2 regions of the Halanaerocella petrolearia genome follow, and region 2 is predicted to be linked to the other one. Evidence: riboswitches for the same ligand, from Rfam matches in the RefSeq annotation. Region 2 holds a riboswitch; the other holds the start of a gene.
The links. A riboswitch is a leader RNA that binds a small molecule or an ion and turns the genes downstream of it on or off. The one in region 2 is predicted to bind cyclic di-GMP.
Positions count from the first base shown of each region.

Region 1: it holds a riboswitch for cyclic di-GMP, as region 2 does, so the genes downstream of both, ACYQ39_RS04945 (diguanylate cyclase) here and ACYQ39_RS07925 (DUF554 domain-containing protein) in region 2, are expected to answer to the same signal.

Region 1 is NZ_BAAHXW010000001.1:964,112-973,701, reverse strand. It holds gene rsxC (electron transport complex subunit RsxC) at 1-939, shown strand, start outside; gene ACYQ39_RS04975 (RnfABCDGE type electron transport complex subunit D) at 955-1,875, shown strand; gene ACYQ39_RS04970 (RnfABCDGE type electron transport complex subunit G) at 1,868-2,410, shown strand; gene rsxE (electron transport complex subunit RsxE) at 2,412-3,086, shown strand; gene rsxA (electron transport complex subunit RsxA) at 3,104-3,685, shown strand; gene ACYQ39_RS04955 (RnfABCDGE type electron transport complex subunit B) at 3,701-4,714, shown strand; gene hcp (hydroxylamine reductase) at 4,813-6,459, opposite strand; cyclic di-GMP riboswitch class II at 6,739-6,822, shown strand; gene ACYQ39_RS04945 (diguanylate cyclase) at 6,876-8,825, shown strand; gene ACYQ39_RS04940 (hypothetical protein) at 8,856-9,506, shown strand; gene ACYQ39_RS04935 (FAD-dependent oxidoreductase) at 9,559-9,590, opposite strand, start outside.
Region 2 is NZ_BAAHXW010000002.1:136,140-145,729, forward strand. It holds gene ACYQ39_RS07920 (M23 family metallopeptidase) at 1-801, opposite strand, end outside; gene ACYQ39_RS07925 (DUF554 domain-containing protein) at 919-1,593, opposite strand; cyclic di-GMP riboswitch class I at 1,704-1,796, opposite strand; gene ACYQ39_RS07930 (aminotransferase class V-fold PLP-dependent enzyme) at 1,957-3,096, opposite strand; gene hydF ([FeFe] hydrogenase H-cluster maturation GTPase HydF) at 3,118-4,338, opposite strand; gene hydE ([FeFe] hydrogenase H-cluster radical SAM maturase HydE) at 4,316-5,686, opposite strand; gene ACYQ39_RS07945 (hypothetical protein) at 5,815-6,054, opposite strand; gene hydG ([FeFe] hydrogenase H-cluster radical SAM maturase HydG) at 6,029-7,414, opposite strand; gene ACYQ39_RS07955 (hypothetical protein) at 8,017-8,178, opposite strand; gene rsmG (16S rRNA (guanine(527)-N(7))-methyltransferase RsmG) at 8,450-9,172, opposite strand; gene mnmG (tRNA uridine-5-carboxymethylaminomethyl(34) synthesis enzyme MnmG) at 9,156-9,590, opposite strand, start outside.

The DNA of each region.
Region 1 (9,590 bases), on a different contig from region 2:
ATTGTTCAGGAAGCAGGAATTGTTGGTTTAGGGGGAGCTACTTTTCCTAGCCATGTAAAAGTGTCGATTCCAGATGATAAGAGTGTGGATACAGTTATTTTAAATGGAGCAGAGTGTGAACCTTATTTAACTATTGATCATCGGATTATGTTAGAAGAAGCTAGAAAGGTAGTAACAGGTTTGCAAGCTTTAATGAAGATGTCAGATGCAGACCAAGGTTATATTGGTGTTGAGGACAATAAACCTGATGCTATTAAAAAGTTACAAGAAGTAGCTAAAGATTATCCAGAAATTGAAGTTGTAGCTTTAGAGACTAAGTATCCTCAGGGAGGAGAAAAACAGTTAATTGATGCTATCTTAGGCAGAGAAGTACCTTCAGGTGGATTGCCATTGGATATTGGGGTAGTAGTTAATAATACAGGTACTGCAGCTGCAATTGCAGAAGCAATTACTGAAGCAAAACCTTTGATTCAACGAGCAGTTACAATTACTGGAGCAGTTAACAAACCACAGAACTTGTTAGTTAGAATTGGTACTCCAGTAGAAGAGTTGATTGATCAGGCTGGTGGCTTTAGAGGACGACCAGGAAAAGTTGTTTTAGGCGGGCCAATGACAGGGCAAGCCCAAAGTGACTTAGATATGCCAGTTACTAAAGGGACTTCTGGTGTGTTAGTATTGACTAAAGAAGAAGTTAAGCAGCATCCTGAAGCTAGTCCTTGTATTAGATGTGCTCGTTGTGTTGATGCTTGTCCAGTTAAATTGATTCCAACTAATATTGTTAAGTTAGTTAAAGAAGATATGATTACTGAGGCAGCTGACTATAATATTTCTGATTGTATTCAGTGTGGTTCCTGTACTTATGTCTGTCCAGCAAATATTGAAATGGTACAGTGGATTAAGTTAGGTAAAGCAAAATTACAGGCTCAAAATAGAGATTAATTAGGAGGGAAGGTTATGGCTAAAGATGTGCAGTTGACAGTTTCTTCAGCTCCACATATTAGAAGTAAGGAAACAACATCTGAAATTATGTTCAATGTAATTCTGGCTCTATTACCAGCAGCTTTAGCTGGAATTTATTACTTTGGTTCTGAGGGCTTATTATTAATGGTTGCTTGTTCTTTAACAGCAGTTGTAACTGAGGCAGTTTGGCAGAAATTACGTGGTGTATCAGTTACAATTAAAGATAATAGTGCCTTATTAACAGGCTTTTTATTATCTCTAACTTTACCCCCAGCATTACCTTTATGGATGGCTGTATTGGGAACTATAATTGCTGTTTTACTTGGAAAACATGTTTTTGGAGGTTTAGGATATAATTTCTTTAATCCAGCCTTAGTAGGGAGAGCATTTTTAATGGCTTCTTTTCCAGTTGCAATGACAACTTGGAAGATTCCAGTTGATGTTACTTCACAAGCAACACCCTTGGCAAGTGAAAAAGCATTATCTATAACTAATATGTTTTTAGGAAGAATTGGTGGTTCCTTAGGAGAAACTTCTGTAGCAGCTATTGTTGCAGGTGGCTTATATCTGTTATATAAAGGTTATATTGATTGGAGAATACCTGCAAGTTTCTTAGGTACAGTAGCTATTTTAACTACTGTTCTAGGTTCTAGAGGGCCAGTATATCATCTATTAGCAGGTGGATTAATGATTGGTGCTTTCTTTATGGCTACAGATATGGTAACTAGTCCTGTGACTAAAAGAGGGCGTTTAATCTTTGGTATTGGTTGTGGATTTTTGACTGTAATTATTAGATTATTTGCTGGTTATCCAGAAGGAGTTATGTATTCTATTTTGCTTATGAATATGTGTGTACCATTAATTGATCAGTATACTCAACCACAGGTTTTTGGTGAGGTGAAAGCAAATGGCTAATAAGATTAAGCCACGATTAATTGTTGTTTTAACTACAATCATGATTGTTTCTGCTTTAGTTTTAAGTTTTGTTTATCAGATGACACTTCCTGTAATTGAGGCTCATGCTAAGCAAAAGAAAGAAAAGGCTATTTTGCAAGTATTGCCTGGGGCCAAAAAATATGAAAAGGTAACTAAAGATGGCCTAACTTTATATAAAGGAATTGATGAGTCGGGAAATGTAGTAGGCTATTCATTTCAAAATTCGGGCCAAGGTTTTCAAAGTAAGTTAAAGTTGATGATTGGAATGGATTTAGAAAAGAAGAAAATAATTAAGATAAATATACTTTCACAAGCAGAAACACCAGGTTTAGGTGCTAGAATAACTGAGAAAGTATTTAAGTCTCAGTTTAAAGGAAAGTCTTTTTCTGATTCCTATACAGCTAAGGAAGATGTTGATGCTATTTCAGGTGCTACGATTTCTTCTCAAGCATTAAGTGATGTTTTAAGTGATGCAATCGATAAAGTAGAGCAAGCATATGGTGGAGGTGAGTAATTTGAAACAATTATGGGAAGATTTTATTAAAGGCTTATGGGAAGAGAATCCAGTCTGGGTTGCACTGTTAGGTATGTGTCCTACTTTGGCAGTAACTAATACGGCAACTAATGGTTTGGCTATGGGATTAGCAACTAGCTTTGTGCTATTAGGTGGAGGAATAGTCAACTCTCTACTAAAGAATATAATTCCTGATGAAGTTAGGATTCCTAGTTTTATTGTTGTGATTGCTACTTTTGTAACAATTGTTGATTATACAGCTAAAGCTTACTTTCCTGCTATTGCAGCTTCATTAAAGTTATTTATTCCATTAATTGTAGTTAACTGTTTAATTTTAGGACGTTCAGAATCCTTTGCTTCTAAGATGCCTGTTCATCGTTCAATAGCTGATGCTTTAGGCATGGGAGTTGGATTTACTTGGGCTTTAACTTTCTTAGGTATCTTTCGAGAAGTACTTGGTTTTGGAACTATATTTAAAGGAACAAGTTTCACTCTACAGGTAATGGGAGACTCATTCCAGACTTGGGGTATTATGGTCTTGCCTGCTGGAGCTTTCTTAAGTTTAGGCTTTATTTTAGGTATCTTTAATGCAATTCAGGATGAATCTATTAGTTTTACAGATCTATTAGGTAGCTCTGATAGTCAGACGACTCAAGATAGAACAAAAAGCATTTAATGTAAGGAGGTTGCAGAATGGATGATATTGGAAATTTGTTTTTAATATTTTTAACTGCATCGATTACTAATAACTTTATTTTATCTCAGTTTTTAGGTATTTGTCCTTTCTTGGGAGTCTCTAAAGAGATTCCAACAGCTTTTAGTATGGGCTTAGCTACGACTTTTGTAATGACAACTTCTGCAATTTGTGTCTGGGCTATTAATACATTTATCTTAATTCCTTTAGGGTTAGGGTATATGAAATATGTAGCTTTTATTTTAGTTATTTCTTCTTTTGTACAGTTGACTGAAATGGCTGTTAAGAAGATCAGCCCTCCTTTATATAAGGCATTAGGTATCTTTTTACCTTTAATTACTACTAACTGTGCTATTTTAGGATTGGCTTTACAGATTCCTATCAATGGGTATAACTTTATTGAGAGTACTATTTTTGGTTTAGGAGCTGGAGTTGGATTTACTATAGCAATAGTTTTAATGGCAGGTATGAGAGAAAAATTAGAATTTGCTAATGTACCTAAACCTTTACAAGGAGCACCAATTACTCTATTAATTGCCGGAATGATGGCTATGGCCTTTATGGGCTTCTCGGGAATTTAAAGGAGGCGACTAAATATGAATTTAAGTATTTTTAAAAGTGCAGTTCCTAGTATGGGGGCTTTAGGAGCCTTATTTGCTGGTGGCTTAGCTTATGCCTCAGTTAAATTTGCAGTTGATGAAGACCCTAGAAAGGAAAAGATAGAAGAGGCATTACCAGGGGCCAACTGTGGTGCTTGTGGTCAGCCTGGTTGTTCAAGTTTTGCAGGTGAAGTAGTCAAAGGAGAGGCACCAGTCGATGGCTGCCCTGTTGGTGGTGCAGAAGTAGCCGATAAAGTAGCTGAAATTATGGGTGTAGATGCTGGAGGTTCTACAGAAGTTAAAGTAGCTCAAGTTCTATGTCAAGGTGGTAACCAAGAGACTAGTATGAAGGCTGATTATCAAGGAGTAGCTACTTGTCAAGCTGCTAATATGGAGTCAAATATCAAGTCTTGTAGCTATGGTTGTCTAGGTTTTGGTGATTGTGAGGCTGTATGTGCTTTTGATGCTATAGAGATGACAGATAATGGGCTTCCTAAAATTGATCCAGATAAATGTACTGGTTGTGAGAAATGTGTTTTAGAATGTCCTCGCAATATTATTTCTATGTTCAGTCAAGAGCAAGAAGTATTTACTAGATGTAAATCAGTCTTACAAGGTGGAGAAGTTAAAGATGACTGTGAAGTTGGTTGTATTGGCTGTACTCTATGTGCTAAAAAATGTCCTGTAGATGCTATTGAAATGGAAGATAACCTACCAGTTGTTGATGCAGAAGAATGTATTGGTTGTGGTCAATGTGTAGAGGTCTGTCCTACTGATGCTATGGTAGATACTCCATTTGAAGTAGAGGATAATCCAACTAAAGATGCTGATAAAGGAAGTCAGATTGTAATCGGTGATGAATGTGTAGGTTGTACACTTTGTACTAATGAATGTCCTGTTGATGCTATCTCTGGAGAACAGGGCGGACAGCATGAAATAGACCAAGACGAATGTATTCAGTGTGAGCAGTGTATTTCAGTTTGTCCTAAGGAGACAATTGAGTATGAGTAATGACACAGTATATGATTAAGTTTCACTAAAAATTAATAAGTTGTAATATAAAAAAAGCTGGCCCTTTAAGGAGCCAGCTTTTTTTTATTAATTAAGCTTTAAGCCATAAATTGTTCAATGTCATCTTCAACATTATCAATACCTGCAATTCCAAACTTATCGACTAATACATTAGCTACATTGTCAGATAAGAAGGCTGGTAATGTTGGCCCTAAGTGAATATCCTTAACACCTAGATATAATAATGCTAGTAGTACAATTACTGCTTTCTGTTCATACCAAGCAATATTATAAGAGATAGGTAGATCGTTGATATCTTCTAGTTCAAAGGCTTTAGCTAACTCCTGGGCAATAACTACTAGAGAATAAGAGTCATTACATTGTCCCGCATCTAAGACTCTTGGAATACCTCCAATGTCGCCTAAGTCTAGCTTATTATATTTATATTTAGCACATCCTGCTGTTAAGATTACTGTATCTTCAGGTAGTTCTTTAGCAAATTCAGTATAATAATCTCTACTATTCATTCTTCCGTCACAACCTGCCATCACGAAGAACTGCTTAATAGCACCTTCTTTGACAGCCTCAATTACTTTATCTGCTAGATCTAAGACCTGGTTATGAGCAAAGCCACCAACTATTGTACCGTCTTCAATCTGCTCTGGAGCGTCACATTCTTTAGCTACTTCGATAAGCTGGCTAAAGTCTTTATTTCCGTCTTTATCTGCTTCAATATGAGTAGCTACATCTAGACCAGCTGAACCTGTAGTGAAGATCTTATCACTGTAGCTAGCATCATCTTTTGGAGGCACGATACAGTTAGTTGTAAATAGAATTGGCCCGTTGAAACTTTCGAACTCCTCTTTCTGTTGCCACCAAGCATTACCATAATTACCTACAAAGTGATCATACTTTTTGAAGGCAGGATAATAGTTAGCTGGTAACATTTCAGAATGAGTATAAATATCTACTCCAGTACCTTCAGTCTGTTCTAGTAATTGTTCCATATCCTTTAGATCGTGACCACTAATTAGGATGGCTGGATTATCTTTAGTACCAATATTTACTTCTGTAATTTCAGGATTACCATACGTGTCTGTATTGGCTTGATCTAATTGAGCCATAGCCTGAACACCATGTTCACCTGTCTGCATAGCTAAGTTTACTAAGTCATCAGCTGACAGACTATCATCAGTTGTAGCTGCTAAAGCTTCTTGCATAAAGTCATAGACTTCTTGGCTTTCATAATCTAAGTTATAGCTATGTTCAGCATAAGCAGCCATTCCTTTAACACCATAAGTAATAAGTTCTCTTAAAGATCTAACATCTTCATCTTCCGTATCTAGCACGCCAACCTCTTCACCTTTAGCAATAAATTCTTCTTTAGTACCTGCAGTCCAAGTAGCTCCTGCAAATAGATCATTAAATTCTGCTCCTGCTTCTTTTGCTTTCTTTTTAGCTTTAGCTCTTACTTCTAATGCCTCTTTAATCTGTTCTACAAAGGCATCATTATCAAAATTGGCATTAGTAATAGTCATGAATAAGCTCTTCATGACAAACTTATCTATGTCAGGCGTTGCAACTCCTAAATCTTTAGCTTTAGTACTATAAGTAGAAACTCCTTTTAGTAAATAGATTAAAAGGTCTTGTAAGTTAGCTGTTGTATCTTCTTTTCCACAGACTCCTTTAACTGTACAAGCTTTGCCTCCTGCTGTTTCTTGACATTGATAACAAAACATTGACATAAACAATCCCTCCTTTATTATTTTTAAATCTTAATTCTATCTTTATTGTAAGATAATTTGTTGTAATTTAATATGATATAAATCACACTTAACGACAAAGATATTAAATTATAGTATAATTATCTATACCTTCCTTAAATATTATAACATAGTTTTTTTAATTTACATAATTTTATGAGAAAATTTAATTTTAAGGAGGAAATTATGGTCTTATATTAAAATTATTTTACAGGGTATGTATTATAATGTAGTTTAAATTAGTGATTTTAATAAAAATGTATATTTATTAAGAGCTGTGAAGTATAATCTGTAATTGGTCACCTGGATTATATGGAGCTAGTGGTGAACCCACCTTATTTTTAAATAAGGTGGGTTTTATATTTAGTTGAATAATAAGAAAGTTGGTGTAGGCTAAATTGATAAATTTTATGAAAAGATTCTTTAATGAAGATTATGAGGTAGTAGCCTATCGAGGGTTTTTAATAATTGTTATGTTTTTGTATCTGTCATTTGGAATAATATATAAGCTAAGTAATCATGCCATTGATCCTTTTTCTTTTAAGCATAGGTTAGTTATAGCAGTTATACTTCTGATATTTTTTATTTTATCTTTTATAAGTGAGAAGATAAGAAATAATTTAGTAACTATTATTTATTTCGTGTTATATACTATTAATATTCATCTTATTTATTTTGCTTACTTAAATAATTATTCAATTAATTATGCTATTGGTATCTTGGTAGTGATTATAGTTACAAATTTTATATTTAAAACAACTCCCCAGTTAAGAAATTATAATTTGATTATAATTTCTTTAGTTATCTTGTCGCTCTTATTTACTGTTAACCCATCTATAAGTAAAATAATATTTATTATATTTACTATATTAACTAGTTTATTATCTTATATTACTCATAGTTTGAAAATTGATCTTCAGAATAAGTTAAAAAGAAGTAAGGATAAATATCAAGACCTTTATATGAAACAGAAGATGTTATTGGATAATAGTGAGACTCAGATTTGGTATTTAAAAGATGCTAATCTATATGGAGAAGTGAATCAAGCCCATGCTGATTTTTTAGGTTTAGAAAAAGAAGATATTAGAAATACAAATATAGAAGATTTATTTGATCAGCAAGTAGCTGAAGAGTATATTACTAATAATAAAAAGGTTTTTAGCAAACAAGAGAAAGAGGAGTTTGAGTATTCTATTAAAAATCAGCATGGAAAAGAGAGAGTATTGTTAATTAGTAAAGTTCCTAAGTTAAATAAAGATAATGAAGTTGAATCTTTAATCTGTACTGCTAAAGATATAACTGAAGAGAGAAAGACTAAAGAAGAGATTGAATATTTGAATTATCACGACAGTTTAACTGGTCTATACAATAGAAGATATTTAGAAGAGCAACTTGATTTATTAGATCAGCAGAATCAGTTACCATTAAGTATTATTGTAGGAGATATTAACGGCCTAAAATTAACTAATGATGCTTTTGGTCATCAATTAGGAGATAAATTATTATCTGAAGCGGCTCAAGTAATAAAGGATTCTTGTCGAGAAGATGATATCGTTGTACGTTGGGGTGGAGATGAATTTGTAGTCTTATTACCTAAAACTAATAAGAAGAATACTAAAAAAGTATATTCTAGAATAAAGGAAAACTGCGAAGAACAAAATATAGAATTATTAGAGATTAGTATTAGTTTAGGTTATGCTACTAAGAGAAAAGTTACTGAAGATATTGATGATATTTTTAAAGAAGCAGAAGATTGGATGTATAAGATGAAGTTGACTGAAAGTAAGAGTTTTCATAATAGTGTTCTCTCTTCTTTATTAAGAACATTAAAAGAAAAAACTAATGAAACTGTAGAACATGGTAATAGGCTGAAAAAACTTGCCTTAAAAATAGGTAAAAAGCTAAATTTATCTGATGCTAAATTGACTGATTTGAGTCTATTAGCCGAACTACATGATTTAGGCAAAGTAGGTATTTCAGAAGAGATACTTAATAAGCCAACTCCTTTGATCAAAGAAGAATGGGAAGAAATGAAGAGACATAGTGAAATAGGAAGTCAAATTGCTAAATCATCACCTGAATTGGCAGATATTTCTGAGAGTATTTTAAGTCACCATGAGTGGTGGGATGGCACGGGATATCCACAAGGATTAGCAGCAAAAGAGATCCCACTTAATGCTCGGATAATTTCTATTGTAGATGCTTATGACGTAATGGTTAATGAACGGTCTTATAAAGAAGCAATGAGTAAAGAAGAGGCTTTAGAGGAGATAAAAGCAGGAGCTGGAAGTCAATTTGATCCGCAATTAGTTGAGACCTTTGTTAATGAGATAGTAGAGAAGAATTAATATAAAATGCCCAAAGAAAGGATGAAGTGAATGACAGTTCCATCTACAGGAATTATATTTGAAGGAATTCCTGCTACTGGTAAATCAACAATTATTCGTAGTTTATTAAAGTCTCCAAAAATTTTAGAGCGAGAATTCATGCCTTTTTTAACTTATGGTGAAGATATTACTCAACGAGTATTGGAAAAGAAGTATAATCAGGGCCAACTTACTAAAGAAGATAACCTAGAGTTGTTATTTGATATTATAGAACCATTAGAGAAATATAAAGATTACTATCAAAAACGAGGTTGGGTAGGTACTGAATCAGAACATCGGTATGCTTTTGTACTTGAACGATTTCATATTACTCATGCCACTTACTTTGATCACTTGTGTTGGGATGATCTAGCAGAGATTGATAGGAAGTTGGCCCAGTTAAATACTAAGCTATGTTTTTTGGAGATAGAGCCAAAAGTTATGCGTAAAAGAATAATCTATAGTCGTGGTCAAAAATGGAGAAATTATATCTCTCGTTATGGTTCGACTGAAGAAGAGATAATTGAACATTACATTAGAAGACAGAAAAGAAAAAAACAACTAGTAACTAAAAGTAATTTACCAAGTCTGATATTAAATACTAGTCAGGCTAATTGGGAGCAGTTAATAGATCAGATGATTGAATTTTGGGATTTGAGTTAAGCTATAAATAAGATAAGAGCGATCAAGTGACCGCTCTTATTAATTATTCTATTTAGGCTGATAAATCTCGTTGATTAAAGTCTA
Region 2 (9,590 bases):
CAATAATCTTTTATTATGTCCATATAGAGTACGATAGTTGTATCCATGAGCAATTACTACTGCATTTCCATATCCAGATTTCTTCCCAGCAAATATAACTTTTCCCTTTCCTGTAGCAACTACTTTATGGTTATACCAGATTCCAATATCCAATCCATCATGAAAAACACGTTTATTAAGAACTGGATGATGACGATAACCAAAAGCAGAAGTAATTCTTCCTTTATCACCTTTTATTGGCCATCCATGTGGTTTAGAAACTAGATAATCTTTATACTCTACTACTTCTTCTTTAAGCTGAGATACATTCTTCTCCCCTTGTGGTAAGGCCTCTTTTAATAATTGCAAGTTATCTTCAGCTCTTTTAATTGAATTCTGATTTGAATTATAACTTACTGTCCTAACTGAAACAGTTTCAGCTTTAGCTTGGCTATTAAGCTGGTCTTTAAAATCAACTAACTGTCTAATCTTCTGATTTTCCTTTTTTAGCCTATTAAACTCTTGTTTGATCTTTTCAGTTTGTTTCGATAATTTTGCTAGTTTTTGATGTAGATGATTATTACTCTTTCTTAATTCTTTGTTTTTTTCTTTCAAAGGTATATACTGCTTTATTCTCTTTAGAGAAAGATTATATTGTTTATGATAATAATATAATCCCCCTACTAAAGTCAATAATCCTATTAACATGAATGTAAGAGTAACTTTAATAAACTTTTTAGAAAGACGAAGAGTAAATATCCCTTGTGAAGTATGAGGTATAAACTTAAAAGTAATTTCTTCTTTCTGATTATCAGTATTCATTTTCTTCCTCCTTTCCTATATAGTTGATAGTTTACAATTGACAATGTACAAATCTTAAGAAATTTGAAATAAATTTATTTTTTGGTTTTGGCTTAACTCATGGCTCACAGCTCATAACTAAATAATAAATGTTCCTAATATAATACTTACTAAAATAGCTGGTAATAAATTACCTACTTTTATTTCAGTTATCCCTAACATATTAAAAGCAATAGCAACTATCAATAAGCCTCCAGTAGCAGTCATTTCGTTTATCACAGCCTGAGTTAAAATAACTTTTAACCAACTAGCTAACAGAGTAATTGTACCTTGGTAGATGAAAACAGATCCAGCTGATAATATAACCCCTACTCCCAAAGTAGAAGAAAAGGCTATAGCCGAAAAACCATCCAACAATGATTTGGCATATAAAGTAGATGGATCATTCTGTAAACCATCTTGAATTGCTCCCATAATTGACATAGCACCTATACAATAGATTAAACTACACTGAACAAATCCAGCTACAATTCCATCTTGATTATTAAATATCTTCTCTAGCCAGATACCTAACTCTTCTAAACGTTTTTCAATCTTTATCCATTCTCCAATTAATCCTCCAATTACTAAACTAAAAATAATTAAGATTACTTCTTGCCCCTTTAAAGCCATCTGTAATCCAATTAATAAAACTGCTAAACTTAAACCTTGCATTACAATATCCTTTAAAGAATCATTTAGTTTATCTCCTAATGATCTACCTAAGACACCACCAATTATAATCGATATAGTATTTACTACAGTTCCTATCATAATTAACATCATTCCTTGGATTAAATTTTAATAAAAATAGTTTATCTATCAAAAAAACCTATTCCTCTCAAGCTAAAATTAAGGAATAGGGTATATAGACCAATATTCCTTTCGATAGCCTGACAGCCTTAGCATAATGATTATTATGCCGTAGACTCATAGCTTTGCGACCTTATCTTTAAATAAGTGTGCCACTCTCGAGGATTATTTTTAATTACTAATTTTATAATCATTCAAAATATTACCATAATATTTAAACTTTCATTACTCATTACAATAATACTATATAATATCGAAATTTCCTTCCTAAACCAAATATTATTTTTTACTTAATTTCTAAAAAAAGAAGGGCCAAGGCCCTTCCTAAACTTCAGCAGCTATTTCTTTACTAATTTCTATTACTTCCTTTATCTCATCTAGTGTATTAAAATAACCTAAACTAAATCTAACTGTACCACGTTCAAAAGTACCCAAACTTCTATGAGCTAAGGGAGCACAATGTAGACCAGTTCTGACTGCTATATCAAAAGCCTTATCTAAGATATATCCTACTTCTCCTGAATCTTCAGTACCAAAGTTGACTGACAGAAGTGGAGCTTGTTTATCTATATCAGTTGGTCGGTATAAAGTAACTTCTGGTATCTTTTCTAATTCAGTAACTAAATAATCTAATAGTTCTTGCTCATGCTGTCTAATATTATCTAAACCTTCCTCTAGAATGAACTCTACTCCGGCCTTTAAACCAGCTAAGCCAACTGTATTAGGTGTTCCACTCTCATATCTATCTGGTCTAATCCGTGGTTGATAAATATCCTCTGAGTTACTACCAGTACCTCCAAATAATAAAGAATTGAGTTCTATACCATTATTTAAATATAATCCTCCTGTACCTGGCGGGCCAAATAAAGACTTGTGACCAGTAAAAGCTAGCAGATCAATCTTCATCTGTTGCACATCTAGAGGATAGACACCAGCTGTCTGAGCTGCATCGACTAATAGTTTAATATTTTTTTCTTCCAACAACTCTCCTATTTCTGCTATAGGTAATAAAAAACCTGTTACATTAGAAGCATGAGTTACAGCTACTAACTTAGTGTTCTGCCGTAAATTATCTTCAATCTGCTCTATCTCAACCTGACCTGAATTATCTGCTTCAATAATTGTTACTTCTACCTTTGGTTCTAATTCTTTCAATGGCCGTAAGATAGAGTTATGGGCCAAACTAGTCGTTACTACATGATCTCCCTCTTCTAAGTAGCCTTGTAAAGCTAAATTCAAAGCCTCAGTAGCATTCTTAGTCAGAATAATCTCTTGACTACTAGCTGCATTTAAAAATTCAGCCAATAGCCTTCTTGTCTGCCAGACTAATTCACCAGCTTGAGCTGCCATCTTATGTCCAGCCCGACCTGGGTTTGCTGCTTTATGGCGCATAAACTGATCCATTGCTTGATAGACTTCTTCTGGTTTAGGCCAACTTGTAGCTGCATTATCGAGATAAATCACTTATATCATCCCTTTTCTTACTTATTCTTGTTCCCAGATCTCCTTAGCAGTTGGAAAAGGCTCTAACGCCCTGTCTAAAATACCATGGACATGAGCAATCAACATCCCATAATTAACAACTGGAATATCTAAACTGTCAGCCTTCTTTAAGCGATATAAAATCTCTTTTCTATTAGTCATACAACCACCACACTGGACAATCAAATCATATTCTTCAATCTTATCAGGAAATTCTCTCCCAGCTACATGATCAAATTCTAATTCATCACCTACAAAGTCTTCTATCCAGTTAGGTATCTTAACTGTTCCTATATCCTCAGCAGTGCGATGGTGAGTACAAGACTCAGCTACTAAAACTTTATCACCAGAACTCAACCTTTCAATCCCTTTAACACCTTTAGTATAAATCTCTAAGTCACCTTTATACCGAGCAAAAAGAATAGAGAAACCAGTCAACTCAATTTCTTCTGGTACATCAGCAGATACCTCCTTAAAAGCTTGCGAATCAGTTACAACAAGCTCTGGATTAGACTTAAGCTCAGCTAATGCTCCCTTCAGTTCAGTATCCTTAACAACCATTGCTTGAGCATCATTATCTAAAGCATCACGTAAAGTCTGCATCTGTGGCAAAATCAAACGCCCCTTAGGTGCCGCACTATCAATTGGTACCACTAAGACAACTGTATCTTGCGGGTTAATTAAGTCCCCAATAATATGAGGTTCTTCAAACTCTGTTGGAGCATTAAAGACAATCTCTTTCTTTAATTCTTCAATTCCAGTCTCTTGGGTAGCACTAACAGTTAATAACTTAAGACCTAACTCTTTCATTAATCCTTGCTCATCTAGATTATCTACCTGATCTGCTTTATTGATGACTCCTACTACAGGAATCTCTCTATCTTCTACTTCTTCTAATAGATCCTTTTCATAGTCAGCAACTCCTTGTTCAGGGTCAACTACTAAAACTGCCAAATCAGTCCGACTTAAGACTTCTTTAGTCTTCTTAACCCGTAATTCACCTAATTCTCCAGTATCATCAATTCCAGCTGTATCGATCATTGTTACTGGCCCTAAAGGATGCAATTCCATCGACTTATAAACAGGATCAGTAGTAGTTCCTGCTACATCAGAAACAACAGCTAATTCTTGATTAGTCAAGGCATTAACCAGACTTGATTTCCCAGCATTTCTCCGACCTAAAATAGCAATATGAACTCTATTAGCCTGTGGTGTTTTCTGCATCTATCTCACTCCTATCTATTCGATTAAGTTGATCTAAATTAATATATGGTGGTATCTTCCGATCAGCCTCTAAGATTGACTGAACAGCAAAGTCTAAATCCACCATATTCTTGTTACTATAAATCTGATAGTTCTCCTGTAATGCTGGGGGAGTCATAATCAACATGATTACATTGGCCCCAGCTTTCAATCCTTCTGTCTGTCCATCTTCAGTCAAAGAGGCTAAAGCAGTAGTAGAAGGAATAAATACATTCTGACATACCAGGCGCATAACTGCTACTACTTTCAGTGATAGTAAAAAATCTCCTGGAGAATGATCTTGATATGGTGTTCCATCAGCTGGTAAGAAAGGGCCAACTCCAATCATATGAATCCCATACTTCTTCTGGAATAGAATATCTTCAGCCAAGTTAACTATAGTCTGATTAGGAAGACCAATCATTCCACCTGAACCAGTAATGTAACCTAGCTCCTTCAGCCATTTGGTATGTTGTCTTCTTATCTTATAATCATCATCAGGATTAATCTGATCAAATAGACAACGGTTAGCAGATTCTATCTTTAGTAAGTAGTTGTTGGCCCCAGCCTCTCTAAAGGTTTTATACTCTTCGAAAGATCGCTCACCTAAACTAAGAGTAATATTCATTCCAAACTCATCTTTAATGCGCCGAACTATACTCACAATCTTATCAGTAGTATACCAAGGGTCTTCACCAGACTGGAGAATAACCGTCTGAATTCCCAATTCATTTATTTCAGCTACTCCCTCTAAAATTTCATCTTCAGTCATCCGATAACGTTCTACCTCATTATCACGGCGTAGACCACAATAGTTGCAGTTTTTAGTACAATAGTTAGAAAACTCAATTGCCGCTCGAATATCAACCATATCACTTACCATTTCTCGTCTCATTCTATTAGCAGACTCAAATAAAGCTTTTAGCTCACCATCACTTTCGGCTTCTAAAAGAGTTATTACCTCTGATTTAGATAATACTTCATCTTGGGCTACCTTACTTAAAACATCTTTGAATTCATCTCTTAAATCAAGCTCTAATAAATCTTGCCATTCTTCTCTTCTATCTCTCTTCTCAATTGGATAAATATCTTCCCATTCAATTTCAGTAACTTGATTGAGTATCTGTTCTACTTTATGTTCCTGACTTCTACTGAAACGAATAGCTGTGGTACAAGCTGAACCAATCCCCTGTGGCGTAGGAACTAATTCAGTTTCAATGCCACCTTCTTTTAATTGCTGATTAGCTTCTAACATATGATGCGTAGACGTACATACTAGAACTGACTGCTTATTACTTTCTTCATCTAAAAACTTATCACGTAAAGCCATTTTGCCACCTGCTTTCGAAATAGTCGTGAGCTATGAGTTATGAGCCAATTTAAAATCAAAACCCCAGAATTAGAGTTTGATTGTAGAGGTTTTGAAATAGCTAACAGCTAATAACTCATAGCTTAAACTCAATCTAAATACTGCTCAAATAAATCTGTTAACTGTTCATTAATCTCTTCAATATTCTGTCCTAATAATACATAATCTGAACTCTCTGCTATTGTCTGCGGAGTAGTAAACTGTTCTTCTCCTATCTTAAAAATATGGTCTACTCGTTTACCATACTTCTTAGCTAACCAGACCTTCATCTCAGCTTTATTTATTATATTACTTATATCTGTTTTAAAAGTATAAATCTCGTTCTCCATCTTCAACCCGCCTTAATTTAGTCTCTAATTCCTCTTTAATATCCTGATTATCTACTTCAGTCATCTTATTAGCTATCAGATCTTCACCATCTTTTTTAGTCTCTTCAGTTGCATAGTCCTCTAAATATTCTTTAAAAGTTAATATAGCATTAGGAGTACAATAGCGCTTAATAAATCCTGGAATAGCAAATTCCATGAAGTGTTCTCCAGTTCGACCTAGCCGATAACAAGCAGTACAAAATGATGGTAATTTACCATTACCAACCTGCTCATGAATTACTTCTTCTAAAGAACGTGTATCACCAATTTTAAACTGTTCTCGATTTAAATCCTGTTCTTCATCCTTTTCAGTATAACCATTCATCTCAATTCTAGTTCCTGCATCAATCTGAGAAACACCTAGTTCAATTACCTCCCGTCTAATTTCAGCTTCTTCTCTAGCTGTTAAAATTAATCCAGTATAAGGCACTGCTAAACGTAAGATAGCTACCAATTTCTTAAACTCATCATCATCAACTAAATAATCCTCATTTACATTCATATTAGTAGCTTCCTTTAATCGAGGGAAAGAAATAGTATGCGGGCCAACTCCATATCTCTTTTCTAGATGAATTGTATGCTCTAATAGGCCTAGTACTTCGTATTTCCAGTCATATAACCCAAACAGGGCACCAATACCTACATCATCAATTCCAGCCTCCATAGCTCTATCTAAACCTGTCAGACGCCATTCAAAATCAGACTTTGGCCCAGAAGGGTGGACTTGCTGATAAGTATCATGGTGATATGTCTCTTGGAAAATCTGATAAGTACCAATTCCTACTTCCTTTAACTTTTTATATCCTTCAACATCAAGTGGAGCAGCATTAATATTAACTCGTCTAATTTCACCTTTATCCTTCTTAGTATCATATACTGTCTCAACAGTATCAGCAATAAAGTCTGCATCATAATCAGGATGCTCTCCATAAACTAAAATAGATCGCTTTTGGCCTCTAGATTCTAATGCCTTAATTTGATTTCTCAAATCATTCATAGACAAAGTACAACGATCAACTTCATCATTAGAGGATTTGAATCCACAATACTTACAGTTATTAATACACTTATTACCTACATATAAAGGGGCAAAAAGTACAATCCGATCTCCATACACTTTATCTTTCAATTTTTTAGCCCCGGCAAAGACCTTTTCAACTAACTCAGGTTTCTCAGTCTGAAGCAAAATAGCAGTCTCTTCTAAATTCAATCGTTTCTTATCCAATGACTTATTAATAATTCGATCTATCTCTTCTTCTGTCGGTTCTACCTCTGCTAAAATCCGCTCCAACTTTTCATCTTCTATAAAATTCTGACTCATACTATCACCTCACGTTTTTTTAATTGACGATTGACAATGGACAATTTACAATTAATGAAATAATATTGATATAAAGTGGTACTTTCGTGCCACAGCTATCTGTCATCTGCTATCTGCTATGAGCTAAATCAAATTCAAACCATAACAGATATCAACCCCTTAAATATCTTCTGTGCAAAAAACAAAAAAGACTTACCCCGAGGATAAGTCATAGTCTATTACACCTAAATCTTATACCTCTGGATGATCAGGTCCCCCCTTTCATTAAGAGATGCTCTTAGTATCTTCCCCCTCTAAAGTAGGATTTCTCCCTCTTTATTAGGCTAGTTAATACTAAGTGAATTATTTAACTTTCAACTTTATTATATCCCACTCTGTAACTAGTTGCAAATGGCATAACTTCCGAACTATTCCGAATTAATCATTAATTTAACTGACTAAGTATATTATTATCTATTTTATCTCGGTATTGATCCGAAAAAATCGAATCTAACAGATTATCGATATAATCCAACTTAACTACTACATCATATGTAACTATAACTTACTTTATATTGAAAAATTATTCTATGATTGCAAAAAAACAAAAGCACATAATGTGCTTAATCAGTAATCTCAAATTCAGTTATAGCAACTAACTCCTGATCAAGATAGAGATAAATATGATAATTCCCTACTTGATCAGGGACAAATAGTTGCGTCTTACTTTGCTTAGAAAAACTGATATAATCTCTAACTATATTTTTTTTATAATCATCTATCACTAATAGATTAATCAGCTTATCCTGAGCATCAAACCATTTAACTGTTACATCATGTTTTTTATCATCATCAAGCCAAGTTACATAATACTGTACTCCGTCATCTTGACTTAAACTAAAACTTTGCTTAACAGTAATAGGCCTTCCTTGTTGATTTAACCCTTCAGTAGTTAGTATAGTTCCTACTTTAACTTGAGCTTGAACTAGAGGACAATTTAATAGTAAAATTAGAAGTACTAGAATGAATTTTTTCAGTCTAGGCCCCTCCTATATCCTATAAAGGATTTTTCTTTGGTTGCCCTGCACTCCTAGGATAATCTGCTGGGGTATTAGTTATTTTATCTACTACTACTAATCTACGTTCAGCTTGACTAAATGGTAAATCAAGTTTCTTCACATAATCTACTTGACCACCTAATTCTTTAATTACTTTCTTACTACCTGCTACTTCATCATTAGATTCAGGACCTTTTTGAGCAATAAATTGTCCTCCCACCTTAACAAAAGGTACTACATATTCAGATAGAATATTTAAACTAGCCACTGCTCGAGCCAAGGCATAATCATAGGCTTCCCGATAACTATTATCTTGACCATAATCTTCAGCTCGACCATGAATAAACTCTACATTAGATAACTCTAATTTATAGCAAAGTCGACGTAAGAAACTGATTCGTTTCTTAGAAGAGTCTAATAGAGTCAATTCCAATTCAGGATAAATAATTTTAATAGGAATACTAGGAAATCCAGCTCCTGTTCCTACATCAATTATTTTTTCTCCTCCAACAAAATTTATTCCCTGCAAGCAGGATAAAGAATCAAGGAAATGTTTAACAACTATCTCTTCCGGTTTATCTAAAGCCGTTAGATTGATCTTTTTATTCCACTTCCGCAATAAATCCATATAATCTAAAAACTGATCTATCTGCTTTTCCTCTAAATCAATATCGAGTTTCTTCGCCCCTATAATTAACTTATCTTTACTCATCTTTATCACCTATTTTTTCTAAATAAACTGTTAAAACAGAAATATCAGCTGGAGAAACTCCAGAAATTCTAGAAGCCTGACCTAGAGAAACAGGTCTAATCTTATTCAATTTCTCTTTAGCTTCTAATCTCAAGCCTTCAATTTTATCATAATTTAAATTTTCTGGGATTTTAGTATCCTCAAGCTCCTGCTGACGTCTAACCTGTTTTTTCTGTCTTTCAATATATCCTTCATATTTCAGTTGAATCTCTACCTCTTCTTGGATATCAGCTGGTAATTCAGGTCTCTCAGGATCAATAGCTGCTAAAGAATCGTAATCTAACTCAGGCCTTCTTAATAAGTGGCCTAAATTATCTTTAGTCTTTACTTTTGCACTACCTAAACTAGCTAGATATTCTTGAGCTGCTTCATCTGATGAATAAACCTC